DNA from 3 places in the Methylococcus sp. EFPC2 genome. Region 3 is predicted to be linked to each of the others. Evidence: predicted binding sites of a transcription regulator. Region 3 holds the regulator's gene; each other region holds the start of a gene.

Region 1 (2,264 bases), 1.5 Mb from region 3:
ACTTCATCCACCGGCATCAGTTCTTCGCGCTTGAGCCCGGTGTCGTAGCGGGCACTTTGCGGACAATAGGCGCAGTCTTCGGAACAGGCTCCGGTCTTGATGCTCAGCAGGCTGCTGACTTGCACCTCGTTGGGGTCGAAATAAGCGCGATGCACGGACTGCGCGCGAAACACCAGATCGTTGAACGGCAGTGCGAACAAAGCCTGGATTTCGTCCAATCGCCAATCATGGCGCAGGCCATCCTCGGCTCGGTGTTTATCGGCTAGATTAAGACAGGACTCTGCTCGCATGCGGGAATACTCCGGAATCGCGGTGGATAGCCCCCAAGAGTTAACCTGGGAACGCCATGGAAGTGAACAACTGGCCGCGTATTATACAGGAATGGCTATACCCGCCCACCTGCCTGCTTTGCGGGGACGACGGCGCCGGCGGGCTCGATTTGTGCCGGGGCTGTATGGATGCCCTGCCCTTCAATCGTCCCGCCTGCCCGACCTGCGGCCTTCCGCTCCCTGCCCGGAGCCCGCCTGGCGTGTCCTGCGGGCGCTGCCAAAAACGCCCGCCCGCATTCCACTCGGCGATCGTACCGTTTCGCTATGAAGAACCGATCCGCTACCTGATACACGATCTGAAGTTTCGCGGCCGGACGACCGGCGCCCGCCTGCTCGGAAACTTGCTTGCCGATGCGCTGCTCGAACTGGACCGGCGCCCTCAGTGCCTGATACCCGTGCCCCTGCACCCGGCGCGCTACCGGGAGCGCGGTTACAATCAAGCCGCCGAGATCGCCCGGATCGTGGCGCGACGCTTACGCATACCGCTCGGACTCGATACCTGCAGACGAATCCGCAGCACCCGTCCGCAAGCCGAGCTTTCTGCCGCCGAGCGCCGGCGCAACCTGAGAGGCGCGTTTGAGGTCGTCGACAAGCTCGATGCGGACCACGTCGCCCTGTTGGACGACGTCGTCACCACGGGCAGTACGGTGAACGAGTTGGCCAAGACGATACGCGCGGCGGGCGCCACCGTGGTGGATGTGTGGGCGATCGCCCGGGCCTCCTGAGTAGCCGCTGAAACCCACTGGCCCCGGAACCTGCGCGCCGCATTAGCACTCCAATTCGCAGAGTGCTAATATCTGCCGCAGTCTTCACTTTACAGGTGGAAATCATGACTCATGCACTGACCTTACCCGCGAATCTTTCCTTAGGTTCCATCGACGATTACATCCGCGAAGTCAACCTGCTGACGCGCTTCGACGCCGACGAAGAACGGGCTTTGGCGCGGCGCTTTCACGAGGAGAACGACCTGGAAGCCGCTCGCCTGTTGGTGCTATCCAACTTGCGTTACGTGGTTCATATCGCGCGGGGCTACATGGGCTATGGGCTGCCACTTCCGGACCTGATACAGGAAGGCAATATCGGCCTGATGAAGGCGGTGAAGCGCTACGATCCCGAAGTGGGGGTGCGCCTGGTGTCGTTCGCGGTGCATTGGATACGCGCCGAAATCCATGAATTCGTCATCCAGAACTGGCGCATCGTCAAAATCGCCACCACCAAGGCGCAAAGAAAGCTGTTTTTCAACCTGCGCAAGTTCAAGAACCGCCTGGGCTGGTTCAGCCCGGAAGAAGCCCGCGCGGTGGCCGATGAACTGGGGGTTGACGTGAGCAGCGTCTATGAAATGGAAAGCCGGTTGAGCGGCCAGGACGTCGCCTTCGACACGCATCCGGATGAAGAAGACGAGCGCGACCTGTCATCACCCTCCCACTATCTGCAGCAGGCAGACGGCGACCCCGCCATAGCCTTGGCCGAATCCGAGTGGGAACAGATCCGGCATACCCGCCTGGCGGAAGCCATCGCCCAACTCGACGAGCGCAGCCGCGACATCCTGGCCAACCGCTGGCTCAACGCCGAAAAGCTTACGCTGCACGATCTGGCCGACCGTTACCGGGTTTCCGCCGAACGCGTCCGCCAACTCGAAAGCAGCGCGATGAAGAAGATCAGAAAAGCCTTGCTGGAAGCGGACTAAACACTATGCCTGAAGTACGCGGCGGCTCGTCCCTGCCGCTTCGGCTCCTGATAAAAGCCCGGGATTATTCCCCGGGCTTCACCACGACACGTAGTGGTCGATCAGCAGGGACGAAAATATCCCCACCAGATAAATCAGGGAATAACGGAAAGTCTTCATAGCCGCTGCATTGCTGGCCTCCCGCTTCAACCGCCAGGCGTAATACAGGAATGCGGCGCCGAATCCGATGGCTCCGGCCAGATAGACCA
Region 2 (2,264 bases), 2.1 Mb from region 3:
GGCGTCGGCTAGGACGATGCGTCCCGTGATCCAGGCCAAGGGCTTGCCGGCCGGATTCGCCTGCAAGCGGTAGACGAAGCCCGAGTAGTGCGCGGGAAGCGCGCTTAGCGCAGTGGCCAAGGTGTCTTTCAAGGGGTAAAACACCGCGCCCTTCTCGAAACGGTCGGCAGCCGCCCGTTTGGCCTGATCGACCTGCGCCCAACCGGCCGGCAGGTTGGCACCCCTCAGTTGCTCCGCCATCAGGGTCAGATGACCCGCCTCTACCTTGAACAGCAGTTCGGCCCGCAGTTTGTGCAACAGCAAGGCCGCGCCCGCGAATCCAAGCACCGCACCGACATTGGCGAAGGCCGCCGGGTTTTTGCTGAACGAGGCGAAAGCGATGAACGTGCCGGCTCCGCCCAGCGCGCCGAACAGGAGTGCCAAGGCGCCACCCAACAAGGTGATCAGGCGGTAGAGTACGAAAGGCATGGCGCTTTCGATGGCGCGGGTGGCGGCCAACAGGCTGAATTCCGGCATGAGCCTACTCCTCGGGTGCTCGCGTGACTGAACGAAGGCGGCCGGTGGGCCGCCCTTGGTTTTATTTCTTACCCACCGGCTTCAGGAAGCAAGCCGAGGCGGCCTGAGCCTTGGCCTCCTTCAGGGCATTGCGCAGCTTGGCCGATTGTGGCGGATCGCGGAATTCCGCCGCGCGCTCACCCGCCGCGCCGAAGTTGTACGTGAAGGTCTGGGCCTGGGCATAGTCCTCATGCCCCAGCTTTTCCGCCACCTGGTCCGCCGCGCAGGCGCAGTGATAGATGTTGTCCCGGTTCTGCAAACCGCCCGGTTGTTCTTGCGCGCATTCCAACACGAATTCCACCCGGGTCAGGGTCGGGTAGTCGTTGGCCGGTTTGCTCTCGGCAGCCGCTGCCGCGTCGGCGGCCGGAGCGGTCGTCTTGGGCGTGGATGCCGCGCAGGCGCTCAACAGTAGCGACGCGAGGACGGGAAGCAGATGGGGCGTGAGTCGTTTCATGAGGTCTGAGTTCCTTGAGTCATGGCTAGATCGAAGCCGGAGGATGATAGCCAGCGACTCGATGGCGCGCAATTCGGGCGGAGCCTTGCTTGACAAGCCTGCCTTGCCGGGTATTATTAGCACTCGCTCGCGTCGAGTGCTAATAATACCGATGGTTCGGGGTCTCGACGCAAACGTCCCGATTAAAACAATACAGGAGAAATCGATGGCTATTCGTCCGTTACATGACCGCGTGATCGTGAAGCGCCTGGAAGAGGAGCGCACCACCGCAGGTGGCATCGTCATTCCCGATTCCGCCACCGAAAAGCCCACGCGCGGTGAAATCATCGCGGCCGGCACCGGCAAGGCGCTGGACAACGGCCAGGTACGTCCGCTACAGGTCAAGGTCGGCGACAAGGTGTTGTTCGGCAAGTATGCCGGCACCGAGCTGAAGCTCGAAGGCGAGGAAATCGTCGTATTGCGCGAAGAAGACATCATCGGCGTGATCGAAGGCTGATCGGCCTACTACCCCCAGTTCATTCCAGATTCATATAGGTAACAAAAATGGCAGCTAAAGAAGTCAAATTCGGCGACGACGCACGTGCCCGCATGGTCCGCGGCGTCAACATCCTGGCCACCGCGGTGAAAGTCACCCTGGGTCCGAAAGGCCGCAACGTGGTGCTGGAAAAGAGCTTCGGCGCTCCCACCGTGACCAAGGACGGCGTATCCGTGGCTAAGGAAATCGAGCTGAAGGACAAATTCGAAAACATGGGCGCCCAGATGGTGAAGGAAGTCGCTTCGCAGACTTCCGACGTGGCCGGCGACGGTACCACCACCGCCACCGTGCTGGCTCAGTCCATCCTGAACGAAGGCCTGAAGGCCGTCGCCGCCGGCATGAACCCGATGGACCTCAAGCGCGGCATCGACAAGGCGGTAACCGCCGCCGTCGAAGCCGTCCACGAGATGTCCGTGCCCTGCGCCGACAGCAATGCGATCGCCCAGGTCGGTACCATTTCCGCCAACTCCGACGAGTCCATCGGCAAGATCATTGCCGAAGCGATGGACAAGGTCGGCAAGGAAGGCGTGATCACCGTCGAAGACGGCTCGGGCCTGGAAAATCAGCTCGACATCGTCGAAGGCATGCAGTTCGATCGCGGCTACCTGTCGCCCTACTTCATCAACAACCAGCAGAGCATGAGCGCGGAACTCGAAAACCCGTTCATCCTGTTGTACGAAAAGAAGATCTCCAACATCCGCGAAATGCTGCCGGTGCTGG
Region 3 (2,264 bases):
TCCCCGCATAATAAGCCAGCTATAACGGCTGCAAGGCCTGTGCTTGTGCAGTCTCGACATACCCAATTTTCTGTCCCTTCCAGGAGGCAAAATGAGTCTGAAAAAATCGCCCATCATCATCGCCGGAGCCCTGCTGTTCGGTGCCACCGCGCCGGCTTTCGCCGAAGTCGATCCGCAAATCGCCGAAGGTTACAAGCTCTACAAGCGCGAGCGCTGCGAAACCTGCCACGGCCAGACGGGCGAAGGCAGTGCGGCTTTCCCCAACCTGCTCAACTCGTTGAAGAAACTGAGCAAGGAAGACTTCGCCAACGTGGTACTGAATGGTCGCAACGCCATGCCGGCCAACAAGGCTAATCCGAAGATCGCCAACGGCATCGACGCGCTTTACGCCTACGTGAAGGGCCGTTCCGATGGCACCGTTCCTGCCGGCGAACTGAAGTAAGCGCACCGCAAGGTCGCTTCGAAACCCGCTCCCCGTCCTCGCGGAGCGGGTTTTTTAATGCCTTCGCCTTCCTGCGGGAGTTCGGGCGCCGGCCGCATCGGTCGCAGTTCCGGCGACCGGCTGGGATTCTTGACACACTTGCCTCCCATTGATAATTTGGCACTCGTATAACCAGAGTGCTAATCGTCGTAGCCATGAGCCGGCCCCAGAAAAGACCCGAGTTGAATGAGCGCGCCCAGCACCTCTTGAAGGTATTGGTCGAGCGCTACATTTACGAGGGGCAGCCGGTCGGTTCCCGCGCGCTGTCGCGCGACGCGGGCTTGAATCTCAGCCCGGCCACCATACGCAACGTGATGGCCGACCTGGAAGACCTCGGTTTGATTACCGCGCCTCACACCTCGGCCGGGCGCATGCCCACGGTGAGCGGATACCGGCTGTTCGTCGATACCTTGTTGACGATCAAGCCCTTGCAGCAGGAGGTCGTGCAACAGTTTCGCCGCGAAATGGGTCCACTGCATGATCCGGAAGAAATCGTCGAAACCGCTTCTCGTCTGTTGGCCGATGTGACTCACATGGCGGGCTTGGTGAGTCTGCCGCGGGTGGAGACGGTCACTTTCCGCATGATCGAATTTTTGCCGCTGTCCGAGCAGCGTATCCTGGTCATCCTGGTGACCAACGAGCGGGAAGTGCAAAATCGCATCATCTCGCCCGCTCGCCGCTTCAGCCCAGCCGAGTTGACGGCGGCCGCGAACTATCTGAATGCGGTCTATGCCGGCAAGGATCTCAATGCGATCCGGACCAGCCTGTTGCAGGAATTGCAGAGCACTCGCGAGCAGATGAACCAGGAGGCGCTGCATGCCGCCGAAATCGCCGATTTGGCGCTGGGCAGCCGGGAGGCCAGGAAGCGCAAACCCTTCGTGCTGGCCGGTGAAACCAATTTGATGGACTTCGACGAGTTGGCCAGCATGGAACGACTGCGCGGCTTGTTCGCGGCCTTCAGGCAAAAGGAAGACCTCGTCCATCTCCTCGACCGCTGCCTGGAGAGTACCGGGGTGAAAATCTATATCGGCGAGGAATCCGGTTACCGGGCATTGGACCAGTGCAGCCTGGTGACGGCGTCTTACGGAATCGATGAGCAGACCATAGGGGTGCTCGGCGTGATCGGCCCCACCCGCATGGAATACGAGCGGGTGATCCCCCTGGTCGACCTGACCGCAAAAATGCTGAGCGCGGCCTTGAATCAGAAAGCGCTGACCCCATCTTAAGCCCGGCCAAATCCCTATCCCTTATCCATCGCCTGCCCGATCGAGCAGGCCGGTGTCGTTTTGACAGGAGTGAGCAAATAAATGAGTGAAGAGCAAATCGTGCAGGAAGAACCCGCGGCCGAGCCGGAGCAGATTCCTGCCGCTACCGAGACGGTCGGCGTGGAGCAACTGATCGCGCAGCTGGAGGCCGCCACGCAAAAGGCCGAAGAGAACTGGGACAAGCTGGTCCGCGCCCAGGCCGAAATGGAAAACCTGCGCCGCCGCACCGAAAAGGAACTGCAGAGTGCCCATAAATACGCGCTGGAAAAATTCGCCAAGGAATTGCTGGCCGTCGTGGACAGCCTCGAACTGGGCATACAGGCTGCCGCCGGCGACGCCCCCGAAGTGGCCAAGCTGCGCGAGGGCAACGAACTGACGCTCAAACAACTCCAAAGCGCCTTGGAAAGATTCAACGTGCTCCCGGTCGACCCGGCGGGGCAGAAATTCAATCCCGAACATCATCAAGCCATGGCGGTCGAGCCGACCGTCGGTGCCGAGCCCGGTACGGTGGTCAAGGT

The links. The regulator HrcA, encoded in region 3, represses chaperone genes, less so after heat shock. The targets are predictions, from matches to a motif close to TNTTAGCACTCNNNNNNNNNGAGTGCTAANA.
Region 1: a site for HrcA is predicted at 1,095-1,125, ahead of rpoH (RNA polymerase sigma factor RpoH). Genes of this name have one in related genera too.
Region 2: a site for HrcA is predicted at 1,124-1,154, ahead of groES (co-chaperone GroES). Genes of this name have one in related genera too.

What each region holds. Positions count from the first base shown of each region.
Region 1 is NZ_CP070491.1:1,990,660-1,992,923, forward strand. It holds gene bioB (biotin synthase BioB) at 1-290, opposite strand, end outside; gene JWZ97_RS08330 (ComF family protein) at 347-1,054, shown strand; gene rpoH (RNA polymerase sigma factor RpoH) at 1,159-2,016, shown strand; gene cyoE (heme o synthase) at 2,095-2,264, opposite strand, start outside.
Region 2 is NZ_CP070491.1:2,578,291-2,580,554, reverse strand. It holds gene JWZ97_RS10910 (hypothetical protein) at 1-516, opposite strand, end outside; gene JWZ97_RS10905 (hypothetical protein) at 578-1,009, opposite strand; gene groES (co-chaperone GroES) at 1,215-1,505, shown strand; gene groL (chaperonin GroEL) at 1,553-2,264, shown strand, end outside.
Region 3 is NZ_CP070491.1:505,000-507,263, forward strand. It holds gene JWZ97_RS02330 (cytochrome c) at 92-442, shown strand; gene hrcA (heat-inducible transcriptional repressor HrcA) at 637-1,707, shown strand; gene grpE (nucleotide exchange factor GrpE) at 1,789-2,264, shown strand, end outside.